DNA from 2 places in the Plantactinospora sp. BB1 genome. Region 1 is predicted to be linked to the other one. Evidence: predicted binding sites of a transcription regulator. Region 1 holds the regulator's gene; the other holds the start of a gene.

Region 1 (15,153 bases):
TCGGTCAGGACGTTGCGGAGCAACAGGAAGCCCTGCTCGTGGAACTCCTTGCGATCCGTGTCACTGATCGGCTCGTAGCCAGTGCGGCCGCCGTAGTCGAACACCGCGTCCCCTCCCCATAGGGTGAAACTCTTTCTGAGCACAGGCTGCCGATCGTAACTCCCTCCGCAAGACCCGCAGCCCGGCGCTCGGCCGTCGGATCGGCGGCGGCCATCCGGGGGTACGCAGGGCAGCGAGCCTTTGACACACGGCAACGAAACGGTCGAAAAATGGGGGAGTCTGTGGCGATCTGACCGTTTGTGCAATCACTGCCAGTTAGTGATCGTTCCGGGAAGCAACAGAATCGCCGGCGGATCAGTCCGCGAAGGCGGCTCAGTCGGTGAAGACCTCGGCGACCACCTGGTGCGGTGTCGGCGGTACGCCCTTGACCGGCGCCCAGGTGCCGCCGTCCGCCGTCCACTGGAGGTCGCCGAAGCGCACCGTCTTCACCCCGTGGTCGTCGGCGTGCGACACCAGCCAGTGCGCGTAACGCCAGCCCACCTGCGGATCCGTCGTCGGTACGGCCAGACCGGTCAACTCGGCTGGTACCGAGGTCTCCAGCCGGCCCCAGTCGAGCTTCAGCCCGGCGGTCAACGCCACCGCCGCCGCGTTCCCGCGCATCGCCGGCTCCCGGCCCACCGTGCAGGCCACCGCGCCGGTGGCGTTGCCGAGCAGGGCCCGGGTCAGCACCTCGGACTCGTCCGCCCACTGCTGGTACGCGTTGGGGAAGGCCGACCGCTGCACCCGCTGGGCCGCGACCGTGACCTCCATCTGCTCCCAGCCCCGGACCCTCTTCAGCGCGTTGTAGAACCTGGTCGCGGCGTAGCGCGGATCCCGGATCTGCTCCGGCGTGCCCCAGCCCTGACTCGGCCGCTGCTGGAACAGCCCGACCGAGTCCCGGTCGCCGCCGGCCAGGTTGCGCAGCCGGGACTCCTGGAACGCGGTCGCCAGGGCCACCACCACGGCCCGCTCCGGCATCTTGCGCCGGATGCCCACCGCGGCGATGGTGGCCGCGTTCGCCATCTGCTCGGCGTTCAACGTGACACGGCCGTCCGCCTCGACCACGCAGCCGGGGGCGGCGCTGGGTAGCGGCAGCTTGTGCCCGAACTCCCGGGCACCCAGGTAGACGCCGAATCCGGCAACCGCCGCGAGCGCCACGCCCGCCGCCACCACGGCCCGAGTCCGCACCGCCACCCCCTGCCCGATAGTCGGACACAGCCTACTTCGACCGCCCAAAATCCGGACCGGGTCACGGTCGGGTCAGCGGCCGGCCGGGCCCGAGTCAGCTACCGGGTACCCACCGGGCGGGCCGTTTCTCCCCGAACGCCGCAACACCCTCGCGCCCCTCCTCCGAGTGGAAGTACCGCACCGAGAGGTCGCGCAGCCGCGCCAGCTCGGCCCGGAAGCTCTCCGTCGAGCCGCGCCGGAGCAGCTCCTTCGCCCCGGCCAGCGCGCCGGGGGCACCCCGGACCAGCGCCAGGCAGTACGAGGCGACCGTCTCGTCCAGCGCCTCGGCCGAGGTGACCGTGGTGACCAACCCGATCTCGGCCGCCCGACGGCCGTCGAAGGTGTCCCCGGTCAGATACAGCTCGGCGGCGGCCCGTGGCTGCAACCGGGGCAGTACGGTCGCCGAGATCACCGCCGGGATCACCCCGAGCCGTACCTCGGTGAACGCGAAGGTGGCCTCCTGGGCGCAGATCGCCACGTCGGCCGCCGCGATCAGGCCGAGGCCACCGGCCCGGGCCGGCCCGCCGATCCGAGCCACCACCGGCTTCGGGCACTCCCAGATCGCCGCGAGCACGTCACCCAGCATCGCCACCGGCACCGTGCCCTCGCGGTACGCCGCCGCCGTCTCCTTCAGGTCCGCACCCGAGCTGAAGACCGGCCCGGTGTGCGAGAGCACCACCACCCGGACGTCGTCGTCGGCCGCCGCCGCGCCCAGCGCGTCGAGCAGTTGACCGAGCAGGGCGCTGGAGAGCGCGTTGCGGTTGCGCGGGCTGTCCAGGGTGAGAGTTGTCACTCCGTGCGTGGTAGACACCCGGACGAGCGGATCAGGGGCTGAGGTCATGCCGGCACACTAGTCCCATGCCTGGAGTGCTCCCAGCGGGCGAGCCCGTACCCGTCGACGGGGCGCTGCCCGCCGCCGCCCTGGCCACGGTGGGTGACCGCGGCTTCGGCGTCTACGTCCACGTGCCGTTCTGCGCCAGCCGCTGCGGCTACTGCGACTTCAACACGTACACCGCGACCGAACTCGGCGGTTCGGCGGGCCGGGACGGCTACGCCGACCAGGTACTCGCCGAACTGCGCCTGGCCGACCGGGTGCTGGCCGATCGGCCGCCGGCCCGGGTCGACACGGTCTTCGTCGGCGGCGGTACCCCCACCCTGCTGCCCCCGGACGACCTGGCCCGGATCCTGGACGGCATCGACCGGACCTGGGGACTTGCCGCCGACGCCGAGGTCAGCACGGAGGCGAACCCGGAGTCGGTGACCCGGGAGTCGCTCAAGGCGCTCCGGGCGGCGGGCTACACCCGGATCTCCCTGGGCATGCAGTCGGCCGCCCCGCCGGTGCTGGCGATCCTCGACCGCCGGCACACCGCCGGCCGGGCCACCGAGGCCGCGCAGGAGGCCCGGGAGGTCGGCTTCGACCACGTCAACCTGGACCTGATCTACGGAACGCCGGGGGAGCGGGCCGAGGACTTCGCGGCGTCGCTTCGGGCGGTGCTGGCCGCCGGGGTCGACCACGTCAGCGCGTACGCCCTGATCGTCGAGGACGGCACCCGGCTGGCCGCCCGGATGCGGCGCGGCGAGCTGGCGTACCCGGACGACGACGTGGCGGCGGACCGCTACCTGGCCGCCGAGGCGGCGCTCTCGGCGGCGGGTTTCTCCTGGTACGAGGTCTCCAACTGGGCCCGTACGCCGGCCGCGGCCTGCCGGCACAACCTGCTCTACTGGACCGGCGGCGACTGGTGGGGCCTCGGCCCCGGCGCGCACAGCCACGTCGGCGGGGTCCGCTGGTGGAACGTCAAGCACCCGTCGAGTTACGCGGCCCGGCTGGCGGCGGGGCACTCCCCGGGGCAGGCCCGGGAGGTGCTCTCGGCCGAGGAGCGGCGGACGGAGGAGGTGCTGCTCGGGCTCCGGCTCGCCGCCGGGCTGCCGCTGTCGGTCCTCGACGACGCCGGTCGGGCGGCTGCGGCCGGAGCCTGCCGGACCGGTCTGCTGGACGGGGCGGCGTACGACGCGGGGCGGGCCGTGCTCACCCTGCGCGGCCGGCTGCTGGCCGACGCGGTGGTCCGGGACCTGCTGCCCTGATCCGACCCGTTTCGACCCCGGATGGCGCGATGGCCCGCGCCGGAGCCGGCGCGGGCCGTCGCGGAGACGGTTCGGGCGTTACTTGATCATGCGGATGGTCATCGGGTACCGGTACAGCACGCCCTCGTTGGCCTTCATGCCGGCGATGACCGAGAAGATCAGCACGATCACCCAGGCGATCAACGGCAGGAAGAACAGCACGATGGTGCAGGTCCCGACGATCAGCGAGACGATCGAGATGATGCCCCAGGTGATCTGGAAGTTGAGCGCCTCGACCGCGTGTGCGCGTACGGTCGGCGACTCGTTGCCCTTGGCGAGCAGCGCGACCAGCGAGGCGATGAAGCCGACCACGATGCCGCCGAAGTGCGCGATCAGGGCCCAGGTCTTCTCGTCGCTGTTGGCGTAGCCGGACGGTGCCGGGGCGCCGTACGGGTTGCCCGGCGGCGGGTAGCCACCCGGCGGCGGGTAGCCGGCGCCCGGGTACCCACCCGGGGGCTGACCGCCGGGGGGCGGGTAGCCGCCACCGGGAGGTGGGTAACCGCCGGCCGGCGGGTAGCCGCCGCCGGGCGGGGGATAACCGCCACCGGAGGTCGGATAGGTCCCGCCACCTGACGTCGGGTACGTCCCGCCACCGGAGGTCGGGTACGTCCCCGCGCCCGAGGTCGGGTACGTCCCGCCGCCCGAGGTCGGCGGGGGCGTGCCGGGCGCACCGTACTGCGGTGCGGCGGGCGGGGGGTACCCCTCGCCTGGTGTCGGGTATTGGCCCGGATTCATCGGGGTGGTCGGGTCCTGGGGCGGACCGCCGTATTCTCCGGGAGGGCGAGGCGGTTCAGTCATGGAGGTCACGGTAGGACTCCCGATCAACCAGCGCCAGCCGCCCCCCGAATCGAATCTGGACAATGGCCGACCGTACCTGCTAGGTCCACCGGGGTAGGGTGTGCTGGCAAGCCTGTTGTCCAGGTTCGGATATCCCCTCCAAACGATCATCGCGCCGGGTACGCCTTGGTCGTAGACTGGCACTCGCTACAGTCGAGTGCCAGGGCGGACCTGGCCCGACCGTCGTGGTCGCCCCGGTCGTTTCGCCCAGCCGGGGCCGGGACGTCGCAGGGAGGTGAGGATGGGTCTCGACGACCGCAAGCTCGACGTGCTGCGCGCGATCGTGGAGGACTACGTCGCCACCCAGGAGCCGGTCGGCAGCAAGGCCCTGGTCGAGCGGCACCAACTCGGGGTCTCCCCGGCCACCGTCCGCAACGACATGGCCGTGCTGGAGGAGGAGGGCTACATCCGGCAGCCGCACACCAGCGCCGGCCGGGTGCCCACCGACCGTGGTTACCGGCTCTTCGTGGACCGGCTCTCCCGGGTCAAGCCGCTCACCCCGGCCGAGCGCCGGGCGATCGAGCGTTTCATGGTCGGCGCGGTGGACCTCGACGACGTGGTGCACCGTACGGTCCGGCTGCTCGCCCAGCTCACCCGGCAGGTGGCCGTGGTGCAGTACCCGAGCCTGGCCCGCTCCGCCGTCCGGCACCTGGAACTGGTGCCGATCTCCACCACCCGGCTGATGCTGGTCATGATCGCCGACACCGGTCGGGTGGAGCAGCGGCTGGTCGAGCTGCCCATCCCGATCACCGCCGACGACGTGACGGACCTGCGCCGGCTGGTCAACGAGCGGCTCGTCGGCAAGAAGCTGGCCGACACCCCGCCGCTGGTCCAGGCGCTGGTCGAGGAGGTGCCTCCGGGGCTCCGCCCGGCGATGACCACGCTCGCCACGGTGCTGCTGGAGACCCTGGTCGAGCGGCACGAGGAGCGGATCGTGATGGCCGGCACCGCCAACCTGACCCGGGGCGGACTGCTCGACTTCCAGGGTTCACTGCGACCGATTCTCGAGGCGCTCGAGGAGGAGGTCGTTCTGCTCAAGCTGATCGGCGAGGTGGAGCCGAACACCCTCCAGGTGCGCATCGGCGACGAGAACGAGATCGACAACCTGCGGGCCACCTCGGTGGTCAGCACCGGATACGGTCCGGGTACGACCATCGTCGGCGGACTCGGCGTGTTGGGGCCCACTCGGATGGACTACCCGGGCACCATCGCCACGGTGCGGGCCGTGGCACGCTACGTCGGCGACGTGCTGGCGCAGAACTGACCACCAAGCTCACCCCTGACGACCGGCGGACGGTAACGCGAGACAGACATGAGGACACGGAACGCAGTGGCCAAGGACTACTACGGGATTCTCGGCGTCAGCCGGGACGCCTCCGACGACGACATCAAGCGCGCCTACCGCAAGTTGGCGCGGCAGTACCACCCGGACGTTAATCCGGATCCGGAGGCACACGAGAAGTTCAAGGACATCAACGCCGCGTACGAAGTCCTCTCGGACGACCAGAAGCGGCAGATCGTCGACCTCGGTGGCGACCCGCTGGCTCCCGGTGGCGGCCCCGGTGCCGGCCCGGGCGGTGCCGGCGGGCCGTTCGTCGGCTTCCAGGACATCATGGACGCCTTCTTCGGCGCGGCGGGTGGCTCCCGGGGGCCGCGTCCGCGTACCCGGCCGGGTGCCGACGCCATCCTGCGGCTCGAACTCGACCTGCACGAGACGGCCTTCGGGGTCGAGGCGCCGATCGCGGTGGACACCGCCGTGCTCTGCACCACCTGCACGGGGGCCGGCACGGCGCCCGGCACCCACCTGGCCACCTGCGAGGCGTGCGGCGGGCGGGGCGAGGTGCAGTCGGTCCAGCGCACCTTCCTCGGCCAGGTCGTCTCGTCCCGGCCGTGCACCGTCTGCCAGGGGTACGGCACGGTCATCCCGCACCCCTGCCCGACCTGCGCCGGGGACGGCCGGGTGCGTACCCGTCGCTCGCTGACCGTCAAGATCCCGGCCGGGGTCGAGGACGGCATGCGGATCCGGCTGGCCCAGCAGGGCGAGGTCGGCCCCGGCGGCGGTACTGCCGGCGACCTCTACGTCGAGATCCACGAGCGGCCGCACGACGTCTACTCCCGCAAGGGCGACGACCTGCACTGCCGGGTCACCGTGCCGATGACCGCCGCCGCACTCGGTACCCGGCTGACCATCAAGACGCTGGACAGCGAGGAGCCGGTCGACGTCAAGCCGGGCACCCAGCCGGGCTCGACGCTGCGGCTGCGGGCCCGGGGAGTGCCACACCTGCGCGGTACCGGCCGGGGCGACCTCTACGTGCACCTCGACGTGCGTACCCCGACCAAGCTCGACGCCGAGCAGGAGCGGATGCTGCGCGAGTTCGCCAAGACCCGGGGCGAGGAGGTCGCCGAGCTGACCAAGCAGGGCGGCTTCTTCTCCCGGATGCGCGACGCCTTCAACGGCCACGCCTGACGGCCACGCCTGACGGCCACGCCTGATTGGCGCGTCGTCCGGCCGGCGAGCCGTGCCGGCCGGACGACCCGCTAACCTGCTCGCCGTGAGCGCGCCGCTGTTCCTGGTCGAGTCGTTGCCGCCGGACGACTCCGTCACGCTGGACGGTCCGGAGGGGCACCACGCGGCGACCGTGCAGCGGCTGCGTACCGGCGAGGAACTGCTGCTCGCCGACGGACGCGGCGGCACCCTGACCGCCGTGGTCACCGCCGTCGGCCGGGGCACCCTGACCGCCGCGGTCACCTCCCGGCGGTACGTCGACCCGCCCGACCCGAGGCTGGTGGTGGTGCAGGGCATCGCCAAGGGCGACCGGGCCGAGCTGGCCGTGCAGGCGATGACCGAGGTCGGGGTGGACGAGATCGTGCCCTGGGCGGCGGAGCGTTCGGTGGCGCAGTGGCGCGGCGACCGGGGCGCCCGGGCCCGGGACCGCTGGGCGGCGACCGCCCGTGAGGCGGCCAAGCAGGCCCGCCGCGCCTGGCTGCCGACGGTCGCCGGCTCGGCGCAGGCGCCGGACGAGTCGACCCGGGCGGTGGCCCGGCGGGTCGCCGAGGCGGCGGCCGGTTTCGTGCTGCACGAGGAGGCGCGGGCGCGGCTCGGCACCGCCGACCTGCCGCCCTCCGGCGACATCGTGCTGGTGGTCGGTCCCGAGGGAGGCGTGTCGCCGGCCGAGTTGGCGACGCTCACCTCGGCGGGTGCCGTACCGGTCCGGCTCGGCCCGGAGGTGCTGCGTACCTCGACCGCCGGGGTCGCCGCCCTCGCCGTCCTCTCCACCCGCCTCGGCCGATGGTGACCCGCAGTTCAAGATTCTTGTAGATCTGCGGTCAGCTCCGAACCACAGATCTACAAGAATCTTGCGGGAAGGGGTGGGTCAGCGGTCGAGGGTTGTGGACTGGCGTATGTCGGCGATGCTGTGCGCCGCCTCGACCCGGTAACGGCCGGGGCGGGTCTGCCAACCGTCCCGCTCCCAGACCTGGAAGATCCGGGCCGGCAGGGGCACCCGGACCGTCGCCGCCGCTCCGGGAGCCGCCTCGGCAGCGGCGAAGCCGGCCAGCCAGCGGACCGGACGGTCCGGCTCGGCGGCCTCCGGGCCGACGTACACCTGCACCACCTCGCGGCCGGGGCGGCGACCGGTGTTGCGGACGGTGACCACCGCGACCGGCCCCTCCGCCCCCTCCTCGACGGTCAGCGACTCGTACGCCCAGTCGGTGTAGCCGAGGCCGTGCCCGAACGGGAAGAGCGGTGCGGCCCGCCAGCCCCGGTAGCCGACGAAGATCCCGTCGGTGTAGTCGAGCACCCCGTCGACCGGGGTGGTGGAAAGCGCCGGGCAGTCCTCCGGGCGGCGTGGCCAGGTGGTGGGGAGCCGTCCGCCCGGTTCCGCCCGGCCGAGCAGCACGTCGGCGAGCGCCGCCCCGGCCTCCTGCCCGGGAAACCAGGTGAGCAGGATCGCCGCCACCTCGTCGGCCCAGGGCATCAGCACCGGGGAGCCGGCGTTGACCACCACCACCGTCCGGGGATTGGCCGCCGCGACCCGCCGGACCAGCTCGTCCTGCCGGCCGGGCAGCGTGAGCGTGCTCCGGTCGAACCCCTCCGACTCGACCTCCTCGGTGGTGCCGACCACCACCACCGCCACGTCGGCGTCGGCGGCGATCCGGACCGCCTCGTCGAGCAGGGCGTCGTCCGGGGCGACCGCGGGCTCGGCGTGCCCGAGGGTGACGGAGACGAAGCCCGGGTGCTCGCCGTCGACCATCCGGCGGGTGAGCCGTACCTCGACCGGCTCACCGGCCCGTACGGCGATCTCGAACCGGCGCTCCACGGTGGCCCGGAAGACGGTGCCGGGCTCCTCCGACGGCTCGTAGAGCGGGCCGTCGAAGATTTCCGTGCCGTCCACGGTGAGGGTGAGGACCCCGAAGCCCTCGACGGCGAGCCGGGCGGTGCCGCTGCGCAGCGGCGTGTGCACGGCGGCGAGTTCGATGCTGACCAGCTCCTCCGGCGGCAGCCCGTCGGGCAGCTCACCCATCCAGCGCACCGTCGCCCGGTCCAGCTCCGTCCGGTAGCGCTCCCGGCCGTCGGCGTCGCGCAGCGTCGCGGTGATCGGCGTCCAGGCCACCCCGCCGGCCGCCGGCAGCCGGAGCCGGGGGTCGGCGCCGACCGCGTGGTCGAGGTCGGCCTCGGGCAGCGCGGCGGTCAGCCCGGCGAGCGGGGAGATGGCGTGCGGCGGCACGACCAGCGCACTGCCGCCGCCCTGGATCTGCGCGTCGTCGGCGAGCGCGCCGAGCACCGCGACCCGGCGCAGCTGACCCGGATCGAGCGGCAGCAGGTCGCCGTCGTTGCGGGCCAGCACGAAGGAGCGGACCGCGACCGCGTGCGCCAGGGCGGCGCCGTCCGGCGGGCGCGGCCGGTCGGCGGGGGCCACCGCCGGGGGTACGCCGTCGAGCAGCCCGACCCGGCCGGCGAGCCGGAGCACCCGGCGTACCTTGTCGTCCACCTCCGTCTCGGCGACCGTGCCGGCCCGGACGGCGGCGACCAGCGCGGCGCCCCACGGGTCCCCGGCGGCCGGCATCACCACGTCGAGGCCGGCGTTCGCGGACGCCTCAGTGCTCCTCGCCGCCGTCCAGTCCGAGACCACGATCCCGTCGAAGCCCCACTCCCGCTTGAGCAGGTCCCGGAGCAGGCCGGCGTGCTCGGTCATGGTGTGCCCGTTGACCCCGTTGTACGCCGCCATCACCGCCCAGACCCCGGCGGCGACGATCCGTTCGAACGGGGCGAGGTAGAGCTCTCGGAGCGCCCGTTCGGAGACCCGGACGTCCACGGTCATCCGGTCCGTCTCCGAGTCGTTGGCGACCAGGTGCTTGACCGTGGCCCCGACGCCGAGGTCCTGTACGCCGGTGACGTAACCGACGCCGATCTCGGCACTGAGCAGCGGATCCTCCGAATAGCACTCGAAGTGCCGGCCGCCGAGCGGGCTGCGGTGCAGGTTGACGGTGGGGGCGAGGAGCAGGTGGATGCCGTTGCGCCGGCATTCGGCCCCGAGCACCCGGCCCGCCTGCCGGGCCAGCGCGGGATCCCAGGTGGCGGCCAGCGCGGTCGGGCTGGGCAGGGCGATCGACGGGTTGTCCGGGGCCCAGCGGACGCCGCGTATCCCGATCGGGCCGTCGGACATGACCAGCGAGCCGAGCCCGATCTCGGGTACGGCCGGCAGGGTCCAGAAGTCCTGGCCGGAGAGGAGCCGGACCTTGGTCTCCAGGTCCAGCGCGGCGAGCGCCCGTTCGACCACCGCCTCCGCCGGGTCGGCCACCGCGTCCGCCCCGTCGGCCTTCGTCCCGTCCGCCCCGTCGGCCGCGTCCGCCCCGTCGGCCTTCGCTCCGTCGGCCTCCGCCGTGTCCCGCCGATCCACCGTCATCGTCGCGCCCCTTCCACCGGCCGGATATCGATCATCCTGCCAGTCCGGGCCGCCGCCCGCCGCCCGACGACCACCGCCCGATTTCCGGACTACTCCGGTCGGCGTCGTCCGGCGCCGGTCGGCGTCGTTCGGCGGCGGCGGTCAGGTACGCAGGTAGGAGGCACCGTTGAGGTCCACGATGGTGCCGGAGGCCCACTCCGCCTCGGGCGAGGCCAGCCAGTGCACGGCGGCGGCGATCTCCTCCGGCCGGGCGATCCGGTTGAACGGGCTCTGCGCCCGGATCGCGTCGCCGCGCGGCGCCTTGAGGTGCTCGTTGGTCATGTCGGTCTCGACGAAGCCGGGCGCGACCGTGGCGACCGCGATGCCGTACGGGGCGAGGGCCACCGCCAGGGACTGGCCGAGCGCGTTCAGCCCGGCCTTGCTGGCGCCGTACGCCGGCTGCGTCGGCTCGCCCCGGAACGCGCCCCGGGACGAGACGTTGACGATCCGGCCACCCGGCTGCGGCAGGTGCCGGGCGGCACACCAGATGGTGTTGGCCGCGCCCAGCAGGTTGACGTCGAGGGTGCGGCGCCACTGCTGCTGCCACTGCTCGTAGGAGGACTCGAAGACCGGGTGCCCGGCATCCGCACTGCCGAAGACCCCGGCGTTGTTCACCAGTACGTCCAGGCCGCCGAGCCGGTCGGCCGCGTCGTCGACCATCGCGCGTACCTCCTCCGGGTCGGCCAGGTCGGCCCGGACCACCACGTGCCCCTCGCCGGGCAGGGCCGCGACGAGTTGCTCGGCCAGCGGCGTCGAGTCGCGGTGGTGCACGGCCACCCGATCGCCTCCGGCGGCGAACGCCGTCGCCACCGCCCGCCCGATCCCCCGGGACGCCCCCGTCACCAGCACCGCTCGTCCAGTCATCCGGCCATGATGCCGGTCGCCGCCCACCCCGGCCCGACCGGGCCGGCCCGGCCCGTGCCGGAGCGCGCCGGCCGGGCCGTGTCGCGCCGTGCGCTAACGGTGCCGTGTCGCGCCGTGCGTCAACCGGACCGCGTCGTGCCGGGTGCCGGCCGGGCCGCGTCGTGTCGCGTGCCGGCCGGGCCGCGTCGTGCCGGGTGCCGGCCGGGCCGCGTCGTGCCGGGTGCCGGCCGGGCCGCGTCGTGTCGCGTGCCGGCCGGGCCGCGTCGTGCCGGGTGCCGGCCGGGCCGCGTCGTGCCGGGTGCCGGCCGGGCCGCGTCGGGCAGGGGCAGCCCCTACGATGGCGATGATGGAGACCAACTGCCTGTTCTGCCGGATCGTCGCGGGCGAGATCCCGGCCACCGTCGTCCGGGAGACCGACACCACGCTCGCCTTCCGGGACATCGACCCGAAGGCACCGGTGCACGTGCTGGTGATCCCGAAGGAGCACTACGCCGACGTGGTGACCCTGACCGAGGCCGATCCCGGGCTGGCCGGCGACGTGCTCGGCACCGCGGCGGTGGTCGCCGAGACCGAGGGACTGGCCGCCGACGGCTTCCGGCTGATCTTCAACACCGGCCCGTACGGCGGGCAGGAGGTCTTCCACGCCCACGCCCACGTGTTGGGCGGCGCGCCGCTGGGGCCGATGCTGGCCCGCTGAGCGCGGCTTCCCCCGCCCCGCCCCACCGGTCGGGAAACCCGCGCGGACCGGGGCGGCCGGGGCGGTGGCCAGCGGGGACGGCCAGGTGGGCGGGCGTTAGGATCCGTGATCTTGGCGAAGGGATCGCCGGCGAGGGGGCATCGTGGCCGAGGGAGACGGACGGTTCGAGCGGCTGGTCCGGCAGGCGCAGGCCGAGTCCCGGATCCCGGCGGTCTCCGCCGCGCTGCACCGGGCCGACCGGCCGCTGCGGACCTGCACGGTCGGCACCACCGGCAACGACGCGCCGCTGGGCCCCGGTACGGCGTTCCGGATCGGCTCGGTGACGAAGACCTTCACCGCCGTACTCGTGATGCAGTGCCGGGACGACGGCCTGCTCGACCTGGACGACCCGATCGGCGCGCACCTCGACGTACCGGCGCACGGCGAACTGACCGTACGTCGGCTGCTGTCGCACACCTCCGGGGTGCAACGCGAGCCGTACGGCGACATCTGGGACACCCTGCACACCCCGGAACTCGACGAGTTCCTCGCCGACCTGGCCCGGGCCGAACGGGTGCTCCCGGCGGCCCGCCGCTTCCACTACTCCAACCTCGGCGCCGCGCTGCTCGGCCAGGCGGTCGCCCGGCTGCGTGGCGGTACCTGGGCGGAGGTGCTCGCCGACCGGGTACTCGGTCCGCTCGGGCTGGCCGACACCCAGCCGCAGCCGCCGGCCGGCGCGGCGACCGGGTTCCTGGTCGACGCCTACTCCGACCACGCCCGGCCGGAGCCGAACACCGACCTCGGCGCGGTCGGCCCGGCCGCGCAGCTCTGGAGCACCGCACCCGACATGGCCCGCTGGGCGGCGTTCCTGGCCGACCCGGCGGCGGTGGACCCGGCCGGCGCGGTGCTCCGGTCCACCACCCTCGACGAGATGCGCTGGCCGCTGACGGTGACCGACGAGTCGCTCTGGACCGCCGGGTTCGGGCTGGGACTCATCCTGCTGCCCCAGCGGGACGCGTCGGGCGCCGCCGAGCGGATCACGCACGTCGGGCACGACGGCGCGATGCCGGGCTTCCTGGCCAGCGTCTACGGCCGGCGTGGCGGGCCCGGCACCCCGGGGGCGATGGGGTGCGCGGTGCTCGGGTCCTCCGGTACCGGCGTGGCGGTGAACGACCTGACGCACCAGCTCCTGGCCGCCTCGGCCCAGGACGATCCCGCCGACATCGTGCCGTGGGCTCCGGGCGAGCCGGCTCCGGAGCCGTACCGTGGGCTGCTGGGCCGCTGGTGGGGCGAGGGCTTCGAGTACGTCTTCTCGTGGCGGGACGGCACCCTGCGGGCCCGGGGCGCGGCCGATCCGGCCGGAAAGCCGCCGGCCGTCTTCGCGCCGCTGCCGGACCGGCCGGACGTGCTGCGTACGGTCTCCGGCCGGGAGGTCGGCGAACTGCTCCGGCTGACCCGGGACGACCGGGGCGAGGTGGTCAGGATGCACTGGGCCACCTACCGCTTCACCCGCCGCCAGGAGACCTTCGACCGCTTCGACTTCCGCGCGAGCTGACGGCTGGTGCCTCCCGTGTGGTTCCCGCCGGCGCGCCGGGCCCCGACCCGTGCCGGAGCGGCGTCACCGCCGTCCCGTTACGCCCAGGTAGTCCAGGTCGGCGGGGGTGCCGGCCGGTCGGCGAGCGGACCGGCCGCGCCGGCCTCGCGGCGGCGGGGCGGCTCGGTGGGCTCCTGCGCGGACGGGGTGCGGCACGCCCTGCCCGGGCCGGCGGTCGGTGGCGGAAATGGGCAGCGTGCCGTCGGCGTTGAACAGATACGATGACTCCAACGTCCGCACGTCGCGCGACCGGCCGGGAGACTCCCGGCGGCGCAGCGGCACCGAGATCGGAAGCAGGTGGCACAGGGCCTCGGGCCCGACCCATGACCGGTACCCCACCCCCCGGGCAGCCCCGGGTGCAGACCAGGATCACGGTCCCAGACCCCAAGATCATGGTTAATCTGCTCGGCGCGGGCGACGAGATCCTGCGGCTCATCGAGCGGTCGATCCCCAGTGACGTGCACGTCCGGGGAAACGAGATCACCCTCACCGGTGCCCCTGCCGACAACGCCTTCGCCGAGCGGCTCTTCACCGAGCTGCTTGAGTTGATCGAGAAGGGCGAGACACTGACCACGGACGCCGTGCGGCGTACCCTCGGCATGATCGAGCAGGGCGGCACCGAGCGCCCCGCCGAGGTGCTGACGCTCAACATCCTGTCCCGGCGCGGCCGGACCATCCGGCCCAAGACGCTGGGCCAGAAGCGGTACGTCGACGCGATCGACGGCAAGACCATCGTCTTCGGCATCGGCCCGGCCGGCACCGGCAAGACCTACCTGGCGATGGCGAAGGCCGTGCAGGCGCTCCAGGCCAAGCAGGTGAACCGGATCATCCTGACCCGGCCGGCGGTCGAGGCCGGCGAGCGGCTCGGCTTCCTCCCCGGCACCCTGCACGAGAAGATCGACCCCTACCTGCGGCCGCTCTACGACGCGCTGCACGACATGCTCGACCCGGACTCCATCCCCAAGCTGATGGCCGCCGGGACGATCGAGGTCGCGCCGCTGGCATACATGCGGGGCCGTACCCTCAACGACGCGTTCATCATCCTCGACGAGGCGCAGAACACCACGCCCGAGCAGATGAAGATGTTCCTCACCCGGCTGGGCTTCGGCTCCAAGATCGTGGTGACCGGTGACGTGACCCAGGTCGACCTGCCCGGCGGGACGACCAGCGGCCTGCGCGCCGTCCGGGACATCCTCGAAGGCGTCGACGACGTGCACTTCGCCCAGCTCTCCAGCTCCGACGTCGTGCGGCACCGGCTGGTCAGTGACATCGTGGACGCGTACGCCCGCTGGGACGCCGAGCGGGAGTCCCAGCAGCAGGGCCAGGGCGTGCACGCCGTACCGGGACGGACCGCGCACGGCGGCCGGACCGGCCGGCGCCGCTAGACCGGCCGACAGTGCGGCCACCACAGCTTCCGACAGCGCATCAGGGGAACCAGTTGTCCATCGAGATCGCCAACGAGTCGGGGAGCAGCGTCGACACCGACGCCGTGCTCGCCGTCGCCCGGCACGCCCTCGACGAGATGGGAGTGAACTCCCTCGCCGAGCTGTCGGTGCTGCTCGTCGACGTCGACTACATGACCGAGCTGAACCACCGCTGGATGGGTGGGGACGGCCCGACCGACGTACTCGCCTTCCCGATGGACGAGGGGAGCGTCGACCACGGGCCCGGCGAGGTGAACGGCGGCGAGCCGGCGCTCCTCGGCGACATCGTGCTCTGCCCGGAGGTGGCCGCCAAGCAGGCCGCCACGGCCGGGCACTCGGCCGCCGACGAGCTGCACCTGCTGACCGTGCACGGCGTACTGCACCTACTCGGCTACGACCACGCCGAACCGGAGGAGGAACGGGAGA
Region 2 (15,153 bases), 2.4 Mb from region 1:
GGTCGGCCGGTCGTCCCGGCGGGTGCCGGTGCAGCCGCCCGTCGAGAGCGCCACCAGCAGCGTCGCCAGTACGCCGGCCAGCGCCGGCCGCCCCGGCCTGATCATCACGCCTCCGCGATCACGGTGGCGACTACCGGTCGAGGACGAGCCCCACCTTCTGGAACTCCTTCAGGTCCCGGTAGCCACACTTGGCCATCGCCCGGCGCAGCCCGCCGAACAGGTTCAGTTGGCCCTCCGGGTCGTCCGACGGCCCGTAGAGCAGTTTCTCCATCGAGCCGAGCGGCTCGTCGGCCACCCCGTAGGCGCCGCGCGGCAGCTTCGGGTGGCTGGCCGCCGGGTGCCACCAGGCACCGCCGGCCGGCGCCTCGGCGCAGAGCGAGAGCGGCTCGCCGAGCATCACCGCGTCGGCGCCGCAGCCGAGCGCCTTGGCGATGTCGCCGGAGGTCTGCAGGTCGCCGTCGGCGATCAGGTGCACGTACCGGCCACCGGTCTCGTCGAGGTAGTCCCGGCGGGCCGCCGCCGCGTCGGCGATCGCGGTGGCCATCGGCACCCGGATGCCGAGCACCGACTCGGTGGTCGACCAGTCGTCGCCGCCGAGCCCGACGATCACGCCGGCCGCGCCGGTACGCATCAGGTGCAGCGCCGTCTTGTAGTCGGTGCAGCCACCGGCGACGACCGGCAGGTCGAGGTCGGCGATGAACTCCTTGAGGTTCAACGGCTCGTCGGTGGTGGAGACGTGCTCGGCCGAGACGATGGTGCCCTGGATCACCAGGATGTCCACCCCGGCGTCCAGGATCACCGGGGCCAGTGCCAGGGTGTGCTGCGGGGAGACCCGGACGGCGACCGTGGAGCCGCCCTCGCGCATCTGCCGGACCCGCTCGGCGATCAGCTCGGGGCGGATCGGCTCGGCGTACACCTCCTGGAGCCGGCGGGTGGCCGCGGAGCCCTCCTCCAGCCGGGACAGCTCCTCCAGGATCTTGGCCGGCTCCTCGTAGCGGGTCCACAGCCCCTCGACGTTGAGCACCCCGAGCCCGCCGAGCCGGCCCAGGGTGACCGCCGACTCCGGGCTCATGGTGGCGTCCGACGGGTGCCCGACGCAGGGGATCCCGAACTGGTACGCGTCGAGCTGCCAGGCGGTCGAGACGTCGTCCACGTCCCGGGTACGCCGGCTCGGCACGATCGCGATGTCGTCCAGGTGGTAGCCGCGCTGTGCGGTCTTGCCCAGCCCGATCTCGACCACGTCACGCATGGGTCACTCCAGAGTAGAAAGGGGGGTGGTGGCGGGGAGGCGGTGACCGTCAGCGGGTGTGGTAGTTCGGTGCCTCGACCGTCATCTGGATGTCGTGCGGGTGGCTCTCCTTCAACCCGGCGGCGGTGATCCGGATGAGCTGTCCCCGGCGGTGCAGCTCGGGGATGGTCTCCGCGCCGACGTAGCCCATCGCCAGCCGCAGTCCGCCGACGAGCTGGTGGGCGACCCGGGCCAGCGGGCCACGGTAGGGCACCTGCCCCTCGACGCCCTCCGGCACCAGCTTCTCCTCGCTGGCCACGTCGTCCTGGAAGTAGCGGTCCTTGGAGTACGACCGGGCCTGCCCGCGCGACTGCATCGCGCCCAGCGACCCCATCCCCCGGTACGCCTTGAACTGCTTGCCGTTGATGAACATCAGCTCGCCGGGGCTCTCCTCGGAGCCGGCGAGCAGGCTGCCGAGCATCACGGTGTCGCCGCCGGCCACCAGCGCCTTGGCGATGTCGCCGGAGTATTGGATTCCGCCGTCGGCGATCACCGGCACCCCGGCCGGGCGGGCGGCCCGGGCCGCCTCCATGATCGCGGTGATCTGCGGTACGCCGACCCCGGCGACGATCCGGGTGGTGCAGATGGCGCCCGGCCCGACCCCGACCTTCACCGCGTCGGCACCCGCCTCGACCAGCGCCTTCGCCCCCGCGTAGGTCGCCACGTTCCCGCCGATCACGTCGACGGTGGTGTCCTTCTTGAGCCGGCCGACCATGTCGAGCACGGCCCGCTGGTGCCCGTGCGCGGTGTCCACGATCAGCACGTCGACCCCGGCCTCGACCAGCGCGCGGGCCCGCTTGTAGGCGTCCTCGCCGACCCCGACGGCGGCGGCCACCCGGAGCCGGCCGGCGTCGTCCTTGGTGGCGAGCGGGTACTGCTCGCTCTTGGCGAAGTCCTTGACGGTGATCAGGCCGCGCAGCCGCCCGTCCGGGTCGACGATCGGCAGCTTCTCGACCTTGTGCCGGCGCAGCAGGTCGAGCGCCTCCTCCTTGGTCACCCCGACCTCGGCGGTGACCAGCGGCATCGGGGTCATGATCTGGCGTACCGGGGTACCGCCGTCGGTGACGAACCGCATGTCGCGGTTGGTCACGATGCCGACCAGGGTGCCCTGGGCGTCGGTCACCGGCACCCCGGAGATCCGGTAGCGGCCGCAGAGCGCGTCGACGTCCCGCAGGGTGTCGTCCGGCCCGCAGGTGACCGGGTTGGTGACCATGCCGGCCTCGGAGCGCTTCACCAGGTCGACCTGGAGCGCCTGGTCCTCGATCGAGAGGTTGCGGTGCAGTACCCCGATGCCGCCGTTGCGGGCCATCGCGATCGCCATCCGCGCCTCGGTCACCGTGTCCATCGGGCTGGAGACCAGCGGGATGGCGATCTCGACGTTGCGGCTGAGCCGGGTGATGGTGTTCACCCGGCTCGGGATGATCTCGGACTCGCCGGGTTGCAGCAGTACGTCGTCGAAGGTCAACCCGAGCGGCACCACCCGGGCCGAACCGGCCGGCAGTTCGGGCAGGTGCCCGGCGAGCTGGTCGGCGTCGGTGGCCAGCGGAAGGTCGTTGGTGGGTCGGTTCTCCACGATGTGTCCCCTGCTGCTGTGGTTGACGATGCTTGTTGACGGTGCTCTGGTCGGTTGACGGTGCTCCGGTTGACGATCGACGACGGTCACCGCCGACCCGGCCGCGATCTCGCCGACGCGGGTCGGTCGGCGCTGAGCTGGTCGGACAGGCTGCCCGCGCGGGGCGGCGCCAGGGTTCGCCCCGGGGTACGGCGCGATGGTTCATCGTACCCATCCGGCGGGGTGGGCGTCGCGGGCGCGGGTACAGCGGCGGTACAGGCCACAACGGGTGACCACGCCGGGCGGTGTTGGGACTACGGTGGAGGGGTGCACGAGGAGCCGATCGACCCGTTCAACGGTGACCCCGCCGATCCCTCCGCCGGCCTTGACGACCCGGGCGAGGAGACCGAACTCGACCCGCTCAGCGAGGTCGAGCGCCAGGACGTGCTGGAGGACCTCGCCGACCTGGAGATCTACCAGGCGCTGCTGGGTCCGGTCGGGGTACGCGGCCTCGTGATCGAGTGCGAGGACTGCCGGGAGCCGCACTACTTCGACTGGGACCTGCTCCGGGGCAACCTGCGGCACCTGCTGACCTCGGGCCGGCCCCGGGTGCACGAGCCGGCCTACGATCCCGACCCGGATCACTACGTCACCTGGGAATACGCCCGTGGCTACGCGGACGGGGTGCACGACACCCTGAGCGAGACCGCCGACGAGAACGAGGGCGAGGCCGAGACCGAGACCCCGCGCTGAGCGGGGACGGCCCACCGGGTGGGGGTCAGGCCACCAGGCCGGCCCGGAACCCGGCCGCCACCGCGTGCGCCCGGTCCCGGGCTCCGAGCTTGCGGAACAGGCGCCGGGCGTGGGTCTTCACGGTGTCCTCGGAGACGAAGAGTTCCCGGCCGATCTCCGCGTTGCTCTTCCCGTCCGCCATCCCGACCAGCACCTGCATCTCGCGCTCGGTCAGCACCGGCCGGCGGGCCGGAGCGGCCCGGCCGGCTCCGCCCGGGCCGTCGGCGCCGCGCGACTCCTGGCCCGGAGCGCCTCCGCCGGGCCCGTCCGGGCCGGCCTTCTCCGTCGGGTACGACTGCCCCGGGGCGGTACCGGTCGAGGTGCCCTGGTCGGTCGGCGCGTTCGGGTCGTCGCCACGCTGGGCCGGTACCACCGCCGGCCCGGTCGGCTGTTCCCCGGTGGTCTCGCCGGCACCGGTACGCGATTCCGGGTCCTCGCGCCGACGCGGGGCCGACTCGTCCCCCGGTGAGCGGCCGCCCGGCGTCTCCCCGCCCGGACCGTCCCGGCCGGGTCCGGTGGGCGCCCGCACCACACTGCCCAGCCGCTGCCCGGCCGAGGGCTGGCCGCCCGGCTCACCGGGCTCGCCGCCGCGGCCGGCACCGACGGGACCGGCCTGACCGCCGCCGGCCAGCGCGCCGCCGGGCAGGGCGGCACCGCCCCGACCGGGCCGGCCGCCGAGCAGCAGGATCGCCTTCGCGACCACGCTCACCAGGTCGTGGTCGCTGCCCTGGATCAACCCCCGGGCGCCGGCCGCGATGGTCGCCGCGGCGACTCCCGGGTCCTCGGCGCCGAGCAGCAGGATCGCCGCCCCGGGTGACCGGGCCAGGACCCGCCGGGTGAAGCCGACGCTGTCCGGGCGGGTGAGCGCGGTGTCCGCGAGCACCACGTCCGCCGGCCGCTCGGCGAGCCGGAGCATGGCTTCGGGGTCGGACACCGCGGTGCGGACAGCGGCGGCCAACCCGAGCCGGGCCGCCGCCGCCGCGACGTTCTGGGCCGCGAGCGGGGTCCGGACGCAGACAAGAACGGTGCGCACGGTGCTCTCCTCTCCGCAACGAGGAGACCACGCCGGTGAATGATCATGATGAGTTTCCACGGATGAACCACAAACTTTTTGGACGATTCGCCCCAGGGAGCGGATTCGGCGCCAGAAGTTCGCGATCAAGTACGTGTGAGCCGTCCACACCCGGGGTACCGGAACCCGTGGTCGGATCGGTGCGCCTGCGCGGCCCGCCGCCCGGATCTCGGCCGAGCAGGTCATCGCGGTGCCGCGCGGAAGGAGGGTGCTGATGTCGAACGTACGCAGGCTGCCTGGACCCATCGTCGATCTGTGGGAGTGGCAACGGCTTGGCGCGTGCCGGGGCCGGGACAGTGCCCAGTTCTTCCACCCGGAGGGTGAGCGAGGCTCGTCCCGCAACCGTCGCGAGGCCAGCGCCAAGGCGGTCTGCGTGACCTGCCCGGTTCGTGCCGAATGCGCCGCCCACGCGCTCGCCGTACGCGAGCCGTACGGGGTGTGGGGTGGCTTCAGCGAGTCCGAGCGGCTCCGCCTGCTCGCCGTCGGCTGGGAGGACCTCGCCGACCGTCGACAGAGCCGGGTGGACGTGGCCAGGCTGGAGGCCCGGCTCGGCCGGCCGTTCCGGTCGACGATGCCCGCCACCAACGCTCGGCCCGAGCCGGTACCGATCCAACGCTCCGCCTGACCCGACGACGGCCCGCGCCCGGCCCGCCCCCGGGCGCTCAGCCCACCGTCACGGTGACCGTGTGCCAGCCGGTGGCCCCGTCCGGCTCGACCGGGCGCGACTGCCCGGTCTGCACCGCCCCGGTCGCGTCGGTCGCGCGGACCCGCAGGGTGTGCTCGCCCGGGGTGGCGAGCCATCGCCAGGACCACTGCGCCCAGGTGTCGGTGGAGACCGATCCGGCCAGGGTCGCCGGCTGCCAGTCCCCGTCGTCGACGCGTACCTCCACCCGGCGGATCCCGACGTGCTGCGCCCAGGCCACCCCGGCGACGGTGACCGGGCCGGCCGGCACCGTCCGGCCCGCCCGTGGGGTGTCGATCCGCGACTGGGTCTTGACCGGCCCCCGCGCCGACCAGCCCCGGGGCACCCAGTAGGCGTCGAAGTCGGCGAAGCTGGTCAGCTCCAGCTCCACCACCCACTTGCAGGCCGAGACGTAGCCGTACAGGCCGGGCACCACCACCCGGGCCGGGAAGCCGTGCTCGATCGGCAGCGGTTCGCCGTTCATCCCGACCGCCAGCATCGCGTCCCGGCCGTCGGTGAGCAGCTCGGTCGGGCTGCCGCAGGTCCAGCCGTCGGAGGAGCGCGCCACCACCTGGTCGGCGCCGGGCAGCGGCCCGGCCTCGGCGAGCAGCGGGCCGAGCGGTACGCCGAGCCAGCGGGCGTTGCCGACCAGCTCCCCGCCGACCTCGTTGGAGACGCAGGCGAGGGTGATGTGCCGTTCGATCATCGGCCGGGCGAGCAGGTCGGCGAAGCGCAGCGTCACCGGGTTCCGCACCCGACCGTGGATCCGCAGCCGCCAACTCTCCGGGTCCACCCGGGGCACCACGAGTGCGGTGTCGATCCGGTAGAAGTCCCGGTTCGGCGTGACGTACGACGACAGCCCCGGAACCCCGAGTTCGGCGGTTGCCGGCACCGGCGCCGCCGGGCTGGCCGGGGCCGGCAACTCGACCGCCGCACGGGCGGCCGAGACACCCCGCCGGGTCGACAGCCAGCGCCCGCCGAAGCCACCCACCGCCGCCCCGCCGACCGCGAGCCCGACCCCGGTCAGGAACCGCCGCCGGGCGTACTCGTCCGGGTGGGCGGTGACCGCGACGGTCGGTGCGGCCAGGGACCGGCCGAGCGGTCCGGCGACGAAGAGCCGCAGTACGCCGGCCGCGAGTACGGCGCCGACCAGCGAGGGGAGCGCGGCGAGCGGGCCGGCCTCGGGCCGGGTCAGCGCCGCGAGTACCCCGACCGCGCCGAAGAGGGCGATCCCGGCGTACCCGAGGGGCCGTGACCGGACCGCGACCAGCCCGACCAGGACGGCGAACCCGGCCAGCAGCACGGCGGTGCCGACCAGGAGTGCGATCTTGTCGTAGACGTAGAAGACGTCGACGGCGAACCGCTTGAGCGGGGCGGGCGCCAGGTCCACCACCGCGCCGCCGACCGCGACCAGCGGGGCGGAGCGGGCGCCGGTGAACACCGCCACCACCTCGGCCGCGCCGACCGCGACCGCCGCGGCGGCCACCCCGGCCAGCGCACCGAACCGGCGCGGCAGGGCGCCGCGTCCCGCCGGGGTCGTCGCCATCGGCCCGTCACCGCCCAGATCCGGGAGCACCCTCATCGGACCAGTGTCCATCGGCCGTGGCCCGGGCGGAAAGGCGCCGGGGTTCGTGGGCCGGGGCGGCGACAGCCCGGAAACGAAGATCCGCGTGAGCGGGGCCGGACGTGGGAGGTCCCACGCCGGCCCGCTCACGCGGATCCCGGTGTCGCGGTCGGGCGGTGCGGATCGGTGTGATCCGGACCGGACCGGTCAGAAGCCCGGACCGTGCTGGTGGCCGTGACCGTGACCGTGGCCGTGCCCACCGGCGGCGGCCGGCTCGGCCTTCTCCGGCTTCTCCACGACCAGGCTCTCGGTGGTCAGCAGCAGCCCGGCGATCGACGCCGCGTTGGTGACCGCGTTGCGGGTCACCTTCACCGGGTCGATGATGCCGGCCTTGGCCAGGTCCTTGTACTCGCCGGTGGCGGCGTCGAGGCCGTTGCCCCAGCCCTGCTCGGCGACCTTCTGCACCACCACGTAGCCGTCGTGGCCGGCGTTCTGGGCGATCCACCGCAGCGGCTCGACCAGTGCCTTGCGGACGATCGAGACGCCCACCTTCTCGTCACCGGTCAGGCCCAGGTCGCCGTCGAGCGCCGAGCGGATCTGCACCAGCGCGGCGCCGCCGCCCGGTACGGTCCCCTCCTCGACCGCGGCCTTGGTCGCGGCGATCGCGTCCTCGATGCGGTGCTTGCGCTCCTTCATCTCGACCTCGGTCGCCGCACCGGCCTTGATCACCGCGATGCCGCCGGAGAGCTTGGCCAGCCGCTCCTGGAGCTTCTCGCGGTCCCAGTCGGAGTCGGACGCCTCGATCTCCTTGCGGATCTGGGTGATCCGCTCGGAGACGTCGTTGTCCCGGCCCCGGCCGTCGATCACGGTGGTGTTGTCCTTGTCGACCACCACCCGGCGGGCGGTGCCGAGCACCTCCAGGCCGACCGAGTCGAGCTTGTAGCCCAGCTCGGGGGCCACCACCTCGCCGCCGGTCAGGATCGCCATGTCCTGGAGCATCGCCTTGCGCCGGTCGCCGAAGCCGGGCGCCTTCACCGCGCAGACCTTGACGGTCTTGCGGATCGCGTTGACGACCAGGGTGGAGAGCGCCTGCCCCTCCACGTCCTCGGCGATGATCAGCAGCGGCTTCGCGGTCTGGAGGACCTTCTCCAGCAGCGGCAGCAGCTCCTCGATCGAGGAGATCTTCTGGGTCGTGATCAGGATGTACGGCTCGTCGAGCACCGCCTCCTGCGACTCGGTGTCGGTGACGAAGTTCGGCGAGATGAAGCCCTTGTCGAACTGGAGACCCTCGGTGACCTCCAGCTCGGTGGCGAGGGTCGAACCCTCCTCGACGGTGATGACGCCGTCCCGGCCGACCTTCTCCATCGCCTCGGCGATCAGGTCACCGATGGTGGCGTCCTGCGCCGAGATGGTCGCCACGTTCGCGACCGACTCCCGGCTGCCCACCTCGACGGCCTTCTCCAGCAGTGCCTCGGAGATCTTCTCGGCGGCCAGGTCGATGCCCCGCTTGAGCGCGGCCGGCCCGGCACCGGCGGCCACGTTGCGCAGCCCCTCCCGGACCATGGCCTGGGCCAGCACGGTGGCGGTGGTGGTCCCGTCGCCGGCGACGTCGTTGGTCTTGGTCGCCACCTCCTTGACCAGCTGCGCGCCGAGGTTCTCGTACGGGTTGGTGAGCTCGATCTCCTTGGCGATGGTCACGCCGTCGTTGGTGATCGTCGGAGCACCGAACTTCTTGTCCAGGACGACGTTGCGCCCGCGCGGGCCGAGAGTGACCTTGACCGTGTCCGCGAGCGTGTTGACACCGTGCTCCAGCAGGTGCCGGGCGTCATCCGAGAAGCTCAGAATCTTCGCCATTGTGTAAACAGGGTCCCTTCACGAGCGCTGCCCCGGCCCGGCAGGGCCGGTCCGGGGCAGCGTCACTGGATCAGTCAGATCACTTCTCGATGACGGCGAGGACGTCGCGGGCGGAGAGCACCAGGTACTCCTCGCCGGCGTACTTGACCTCGGTGCCGCCGTACTTCGAGTAGATGACCGTGTCGCCGACCTTCACGTCAACCGGGATCCGGTTGCCGTCGTCGTCGAAACGGCCGGGGCCGACAGCGAGGACGGTGCCCTCCTGCGGCTTCTCCTTGGCGGTGTCGGGAATCACGATGCCCGACGCCGTGGTCGTCTCAGCCTCGTTCGCCTGGACCAGGATCCGGTCCTCGAGCGGCTTGATCGCAACCTTGGTCGCGGTAGTCACGGGCATACCCTCCTGGGGTACTGGTTTCTGTGCCGGCCGGCGAGCCGACCAGCGTCAATCTGCCACATGCCACCGGGCGGGTCCGTCGTCGCGGGTGCCGGTCCGCCTGGCGTTCAGCTCCCGGACAGCGGCCCGAAAGCTGGCACCCTCGGTTTGAGAGTGCTAACGGCAGGTTATGCCGACGGCTAGCACTCCGTCAAGGAGAGTGCCAACCCGACACGCCCGGGACCGCCCCCGGCCGGCACAATGCTCCGGTGGACGTCGAGCAGCTCGCCGCGCTGCGTACCCCGGACGGGTCAACCGCGCTGGCCACCGCCGCCGAGCTGGCCGGCGGCGACCCGCTGGGCGCGGCGGCCGCGCTGCGCTCGGCCGGGGTACCCCCGGGGCTGGCCGCCGCCGCGCTGACCCAGGCCGAGCTGCGGCGCCGGGCGACCGCCAAGTTCGGCCCGGCGGCGGCCCGGATGTTCTTCACCCGGGCCGGGCTGGAGCAGGCCACCCGGGCCGGGGTCGCGGCCCGGCGGGCCGCCCGGCTGCGCGCCGCCGGGGTGGCCACCCTGGTCGACCTCGGCTGCGGTCTCGGCGCCGACGCGCTCGCCGCCGCCCGGGCCGGCATCCGGGTGTACGGCGTGGAGGCGGACCCGGTCACCGCGGCGATGGCCGCCGCGAACGCCGAGGCGGCCGGGGTGGCGGACCGGTTCACCGTCACGCTCGGCGACGCGACCCGGTTCGACCTGACCGCCGTCGACGACCCGGTCGACGCGGTCTTCTGCGACCCGGCCCGGCGCCGGGCCGGCACCGGCCGGCGGATCTTCGACCCGGCCGCCTACTCCCCGCCCTGGGACTTCCTGCTCGGCCTCGCCGACCGGGTGCCCCGGACGGTCTTCAAGGTGGCGCCCGGGATCGACCACCGGCTGCTGCCGGCCAGCGCCGAGGGCGAGTGGGTCAGCGTCGACGGCGACCTGGTCGAGGCGACCGTCTGGTCCGGCCCGCTCGCCGCCGCACCCCGTCGGGCCACCCTGCTGGCCGGGACGGCGGTGCACGAGCTGACCGGGGACGGGACCCGCCGGGCCCCGGTCGGCCCGGTCCGGCGCTTCCTCTACGACCCGGACCCGGCGGTGGTCCGGGCGCACCTGGTGGCCGAGTTCGCCGGTACGGTCGACGGCACCCTCGCCGACCCCGAGATCGCGTACGTCTACGCCGACGCCGCCCGGCCCACCCCGTACGCCCGGTGCCTGGAGGTGCTCGAGTCGCTGCCCTTCTCGCTGAAGCGGCTGCGTACCCGGCTGCGCGACCTCGACGTCGGGCGGGTGGAGATCCTGAAGCGGGGTTCGGCGCTGGAGCCGGAGCGGCTCCGCCGCGACCTGCGGCTGACCGGCTCGCTGCCGGTCAGCCTGGTGCTGACCCGGGTCGCCGACGCACCTACCGTGCTGCTCTGCCGTCCGGTGCCGGCCCCGGAACCGGCGGCGTCGACCGGGTAGGGTGCGGACCGTGGCGGGCAGGGGCACACCGGCGACCGCGCTGCTGACGCGGCAGCGGATCCCGCACACGCTGCACCCGTACGACGTCGCGCCGGAGACGCCGAACTACGGCGCCGAGGTGGCGGCGGCGCTGGGCGTACCGCCGGAGCGGGTCTTCAAGTCGCTGGTCGCCAGCGTCGACGGGGTGCTGACCGTGGCGGTGGTACCGGTCACCGGGGAACTCGACCTGAAGACGCTGGCGACGGCGGTCGGCGGCAAGCGGGCGACGCTGGCCGACCGGACGCTGGCCGAGCGGACCACCGGCTACGTCCGGGGCGGGATCAGTCCGCTGGGGCAGCGCAAGGCGCTGCGTACCGTGGTCGACGCCTCGGCCGAGCGCTTCCCCACCATCTACGTCTCGGCGGGCCGCCGGGGGCTGCAACTCGAACTCGCCCCGGCCGACCTGATCCGGCTCACCTCGGCCACCACCGCGCCGGTCGCCGCACCCTGATCCCCGTCCTCGGTCGCCCGGTCCACGCCCTCGGCCGGCGGTCCGGGCGGTCCGTCCGGGCCGCCGCAGGATCGATCATTTCCGGCGTATCGCCACCGGCCGATCCCGGGATGTCGGTCACGTTGCCGAATTGTTATCGCCAACAACAAACTCGTGGCCTCGGTGACCTTGCCCCGAGGAGTCTTCGCGCAATACGTTGCCGGACACAACAAAAGTGAGGCGGGCGATCGCCACGGCCCACCGACGCCCCGCCGAAGCGCGACCCGGCGGAGCCGCTATCCAGGCAGCCCAACGGGGGGAGGCCACGGGCCGCACGACGACCGTCCAGGCGTACCACCGCTGGAACCCGAGACACCACACCCACCCCGAAAGGACCCGTGCAATGCGCAGAGGGATCCTCACCATCGCCGCCGTGGGCCTGCTGACCACGGGCGGCCTCGCCGCCTGCGGCGACGATTCCGGCGACGGCAGCGGTAACACCCCCGAGCCGAAGATCGGCGTCATCCTTCCGGACAGCGCCTCCTCGGTCCGCTGGGAGACCGCGGACCGCAAATACCTGGAGGCGGCGTTCGACGCGGCCGGCGTCAAGCACACCATCCAGAACGCCCAGGGCGACAAGGCGCAGTTCCAGACCCTCGCCGACCAGATGCTGACCGAGGGCGTCACCGTCCTGATGATCGTCAACCTGGACTCCGGCACCGGCAAGGCGGTGCTGGACAAGGCCAAGAGCCAGGGCGTACCCACCATCGACTACGACCGGCTGACCCTCGGCGGCTCGGCCGAGTACTACGTCAGCTTCGACAACGAGGCCGTCGGCAAGCTCCAGGGCGAGGGTCTGGTCAAGTGCCTGACCGACAAGGGCGCCAAGAACCCGGTCATCGCCGAACTGAACGGCTCGGAGACCGACAACAACGCCACGCTCTTCAAGAACGGCTACGACGGCGTGCTGAAGGCCAAGTACGACTCCAAGGAGTACGTCAAGGGCCCCGACCAGTGGGTACCCGCCTGGGACAACGCCCAGGCCGGCACGATCTTCGAGCAGATGATGACCCAGCAGAACGGCAAGATCGACGGCGTACTGGCCGCGAACGACGGGCTGGGCAACGCGGTCATCTCCGTGCTGAAGCGGAACAAGCTCAACGGCAAGGTTCCGGTGACCGGCCAGGACGCCACCGTGCAGGGCCTGCAGAACATCCTCGTCGGTGACCAGTGCATGACCGTCTACAAGGCGGTCAAGCAGGAGGCCGACGCGGCCGCCGAGCTGGCGATCGCGCTGGCCAAGGGCGAGAAGAAGGCCGCACCCACCACCGTCCGGGACCCGGAGGGCAACCGGGACGTGCCGGCCGTGCTGCTGGAGCCGAAGGCCATCTACAAGGAGAACGTCAAGGACGTCGTCGCCGACGGCTACGTCACCAAGGAAGAGCTCTGCAAGGACGCCTTCGCCGCCGCCTGCACCGAGGCCGGCGTGAGCTGACCGTACGACGGCAGCGGGCTCGACCGCCCCGCCGAGACGCCGCCCGGTACGGAACCATCCGTACCGGGCGGCGTCCTCGCCGCCCCAGAGAACTGGACCGGACCCGTGATCGGACACCCCGCGATCGGCACCCGCCACCGGACACCCGCGTAAAGGAGACCAACCCGTGTCCGCGACACCCCTGCTGGAGCTGCGCGGGATCGACAAGAGTTTCGGTCCCGTCCAGGTCCTCCGCGACGTCGACCTGTCGGTCAACCCCGGCGAGGTGACCGCACTCGTCGGTGACAACGGCGCCGGCAAGTCCACCCTCGTCAAGTGCGTAGCCGGGATCCACTCGGCCGACGGCGGCGAGATCCTCTTCGAGGGCCGACCGGTGCAGATCCACAACCCCCGGGACGCCGCCACCCTCGGCATCGAGGTCGTCTACCAGGACCTCGCGCTCTGCGACAACCTCGACATCGTGCAGAACATGTTCCTCGGCCGGGAGAAGCGCAGCGGCCTCGTCCTCGACGAGCCCACCATGGAGCAGATGGCCGCCGAGACCCTGGCCGGGCTCTCCGTGCGGACCGTGAAGTCGCTGCGGCAGCACGTCTCCAGCCTCTCCGGCGGGCAACGGCAGACCGTGGCGATCGCCAAGGCCGTGCTCTGGAACAGCCGGGTCGTCATCCTCGACGAACCGACCGCCGCACTGGGCGTGGCGCAGACCGCCCAGGTGCTCGAACTGGTCCGCCGGCTGGCCGACAACGGTCTCGCCGTCGTGCTCATCTCGCACAACATGAACGACGTCTTCGCCGTCTCCGACCAGATCGCCATGCTCTACCTCGGGCAGATGGTCGCGCAGCTGCGGACCAGCGACGTCACGCACGCCCAGGTGGTCGAGCTGATCACCGCCGGACGCAGCGGCGGCCTCGGGCTGACCGGCGAGAACGGCAACGGCAACGGCAAGCACGACACCCCACCCAGCACCGAGACGACGAGCGCAGGAGTCGACAGATGAGCGCCGCCCCTCCCACCATCGTGGTGCCGCCGGTCGAGGTGCCGGCCGCGCCGGTGCCCACGGTCGGCAGCCACTTCCGGGACTACCTGGCCCGGGTACGCGGCGGCGACATGGGCGCGCTGCCGGCCGTACTCGGTGTGATCGTGCTCTGCGTCGTCTTCGCCGCGCTGCGCCCGAACTTCATGACCGAGGGGAACTTCGCCAACCTCTTCACCCAGGGCGCGGCGGTGACGCTGATCGCGATGGGGCTGGTCTTCGTCCTGCTGCTCGGCGAGATCGACCTCTCCGCCGGCTTCGCCAGCGGGGTCTGCGCGGCGGTGCTGGCCCAGCTCGTCACCCTCCAGGGCTATCCCTGGTACGTCGCCGTCGCCGCCGCGCTCGTCACCGGCGTGGTGATCGGGCTGGTGATCGGCTTCCTGGTGGCCAAGGTCGGCATCCCGTCCTTCGTGGTCACCCTCGCGGCGTTCCTCGCCTTCCAGGGCATCGTGCTGCTGCTGATCAAGGGCGGCACCAACGTCTCCGTCCGGGACGAGGTGCTGGTGGCGATCGCCAACCGGAACATGCCGCCGTGGCTCGGCTGGGCGCTGACCCTGCTCGGCGTGGCCGGCTACGCCGCCGTGCAGCTGATCCGGCACCGCAAGCGCAGCGCGCTCGGGCTGGTCACCGAGCCGCTCGCCGTGGTGCTGATCCGGATCGGGGCGCTGGCGGTGATCGCCGGTACCGCCGTCTACCTGCTGAACCTGGAACGCAGCCGCAACGTGCTCGTCTCGCTCAAGGGCGTACCGATCGTGGTGCCGATCATCGTCGTCCTGCTGGTCGTGCTCACCTTCGTACTGCAACGCACCGCGTACGGCCGGCACGTCTACGCGGTCGGCGGCAACCGCGAGGCGGCCCGGCGGGCCGGCATCAACGTGGACCGGATCCGGATCTCGGTCTTCGTGATCTGCTCCTCGATGGCGGCGATCGGCGGCATCGTGGCGGCCAGCCGGGCCACCTCGGTCGACGCCAACACCGGGGGCAGTAAGGTCCTGCTCTACGCGGTCGGCGCGGCGGTGATCGGCGGCACCAGCCTCTTCGGTGGCAAGGGCCGGATCGTGGACGCGGTGCTCGGCGGCGCGGTGATCGCGGTCATCGACAACGGGATGGGGCTGCTCGGCCGCAGTTCCGGCTTCACCTTCGTGGTGACCGGACTGGTGCTGCTGCTCGCGGCCAGTGTGGACGCCCTCTCCCGACGCCGGGCCGCAGCGACCGGTAACCGATAAGGGGCACGATGCGCGCGGGGCCGAGCCAGGAGGAGATTCGCCGGCAGAATCTCGGCGCGCTGCTGCGGTACGTGCACATCCACGGAGCGACCTCCCGGGCGGAGCTGACCACCTCGCTCGGGCTGAACCGGAGCACCATCGGCGCCCTCACCGCCGAACTGGCCGCCGCCGGGCTGGTCAGCGAACGGGCACCCCGGGAGACCGGGCGGGCCGGACGGCCGTCGCTGGTCGTCCGGCCCGAGTCGGGGCGGGTCTTCGCG

The links. Region 1 encodes HrcA, which represses chaperone genes, less so after heat shock. Its sites were predicted from a motif close to GGTTNGCACNCTCNNNNNGAGNGTGCNAACC; they were not measured.
Region 2: groES (co-chaperone GroES) is a predicted target of HrcA. The motif match lies at 9,330-9,360, and genes of this name have one in related genera.

Annotation. Positions count from the first base shown of each region.
Region 1 is NZ_CP028159.1:7,985,304-8,000,456, reverse strand. Features, by position in the region: gene C6W10_RS35140 (phytanoyl-CoA dioxygenase family protein) at 1-104, opposite strand, end outside; gene C6W10_RS35135 (hypothetical protein) at 373-1,233, opposite strand; gene C6W10_RS35130 (enoyl-CoA hydratase-related protein) at 1,322-2,107, opposite strand; gene hemW (radical SAM family heme chaperone HemW) at 2,125-3,348, shown strand; gene C6W10_RS35120 (DUF4870 domain-containing protein) at 3,427-4,185, opposite strand; gene hrcA (heat-inducible transcriptional repressor HrcA) at 4,466-5,488, shown strand; gene dnaJ (molecular chaperone DnaJ) at 5,555-6,691, shown strand; gene C6W10_RS35105 (16S rRNA (uracil(1498)-N(3))-methyltransferase) at 6,777-7,520, shown strand; gene C6W10_RS35100 (glycoside hydrolase family 3 C-terminal domain-containing protein) at 7,599-10,130, opposite strand; gene C6W10_RS35095 (SDR family NAD(P)-dependent oxidoreductase) at 10,272-11,033, opposite strand; gene C6W10_RS35090 (histidine triad nucleotide-binding protein) at 11,377-11,730, shown strand; gene C6W10_RS35085 (serine hydrolase) at 11,873-13,264, shown strand; gene C6W10_RS35080 (PhoH family protein) at 13,627-14,688, shown strand; gene ybeY (rRNA maturation RNase YbeY) at 14,742-15,153, shown strand, end outside.
Region 2 is NZ_CP028159.1:5,539,096-5,554,248, forward strand. Features, by position in the region: gene C6W10_RS24115 (M1 family metallopeptidase) at 1-105, opposite strand, end outside; gene C6W10_RS24120 (GuaB3 family IMP dehydrogenase-related protein) at 131-1,249, opposite strand; gene guaB (IMP dehydrogenase) at 1,299-2,861, opposite strand; gene C6W10_RS24130 (DUF5319 domain-containing protein) at 3,168-3,593, shown strand; gene C6W10_RS24135 (response regulator transcription factor) at 3,619-3,810, opposite strand; partial or broken gene C6W10_RS39765 (helix-turn-helix transcriptional regulator) at 3,804-4,665, opposite strand; gene C6W10_RS24145 (WhiB family transcriptional regulator) at 4,919-5,329, shown strand; gene C6W10_RS24150 (molybdopterin-dependent oxidoreductase) at 5,367-6,932, opposite strand; gene groL (chaperonin GroEL) at 7,158-8,804, opposite strand; gene groES (co-chaperone GroES) at 8,884-9,198, opposite strand; gene C6W10_RS24165 (methyltransferase domain-containing protein) at 9,447-10,670, shown strand; gene ybaK (Cys-tRNA(Pro) deacylase) at 10,681-11,160, shown strand; gene C6W10_RS24175 (sugar ABC transporter substrate-binding protein) at 11,543-12,634, shown strand; gene C6W10_RS24180 (ATP-binding cassette domain-containing protein) at 12,801-13,631, shown strand; gene C6W10_RS24185 (sugar ABC transporter permease) at 13,628-14,893, shown strand; gene C6W10_RS24190 (ROK family transcriptional regulator) at 14,902-15,153, shown strand, end outside.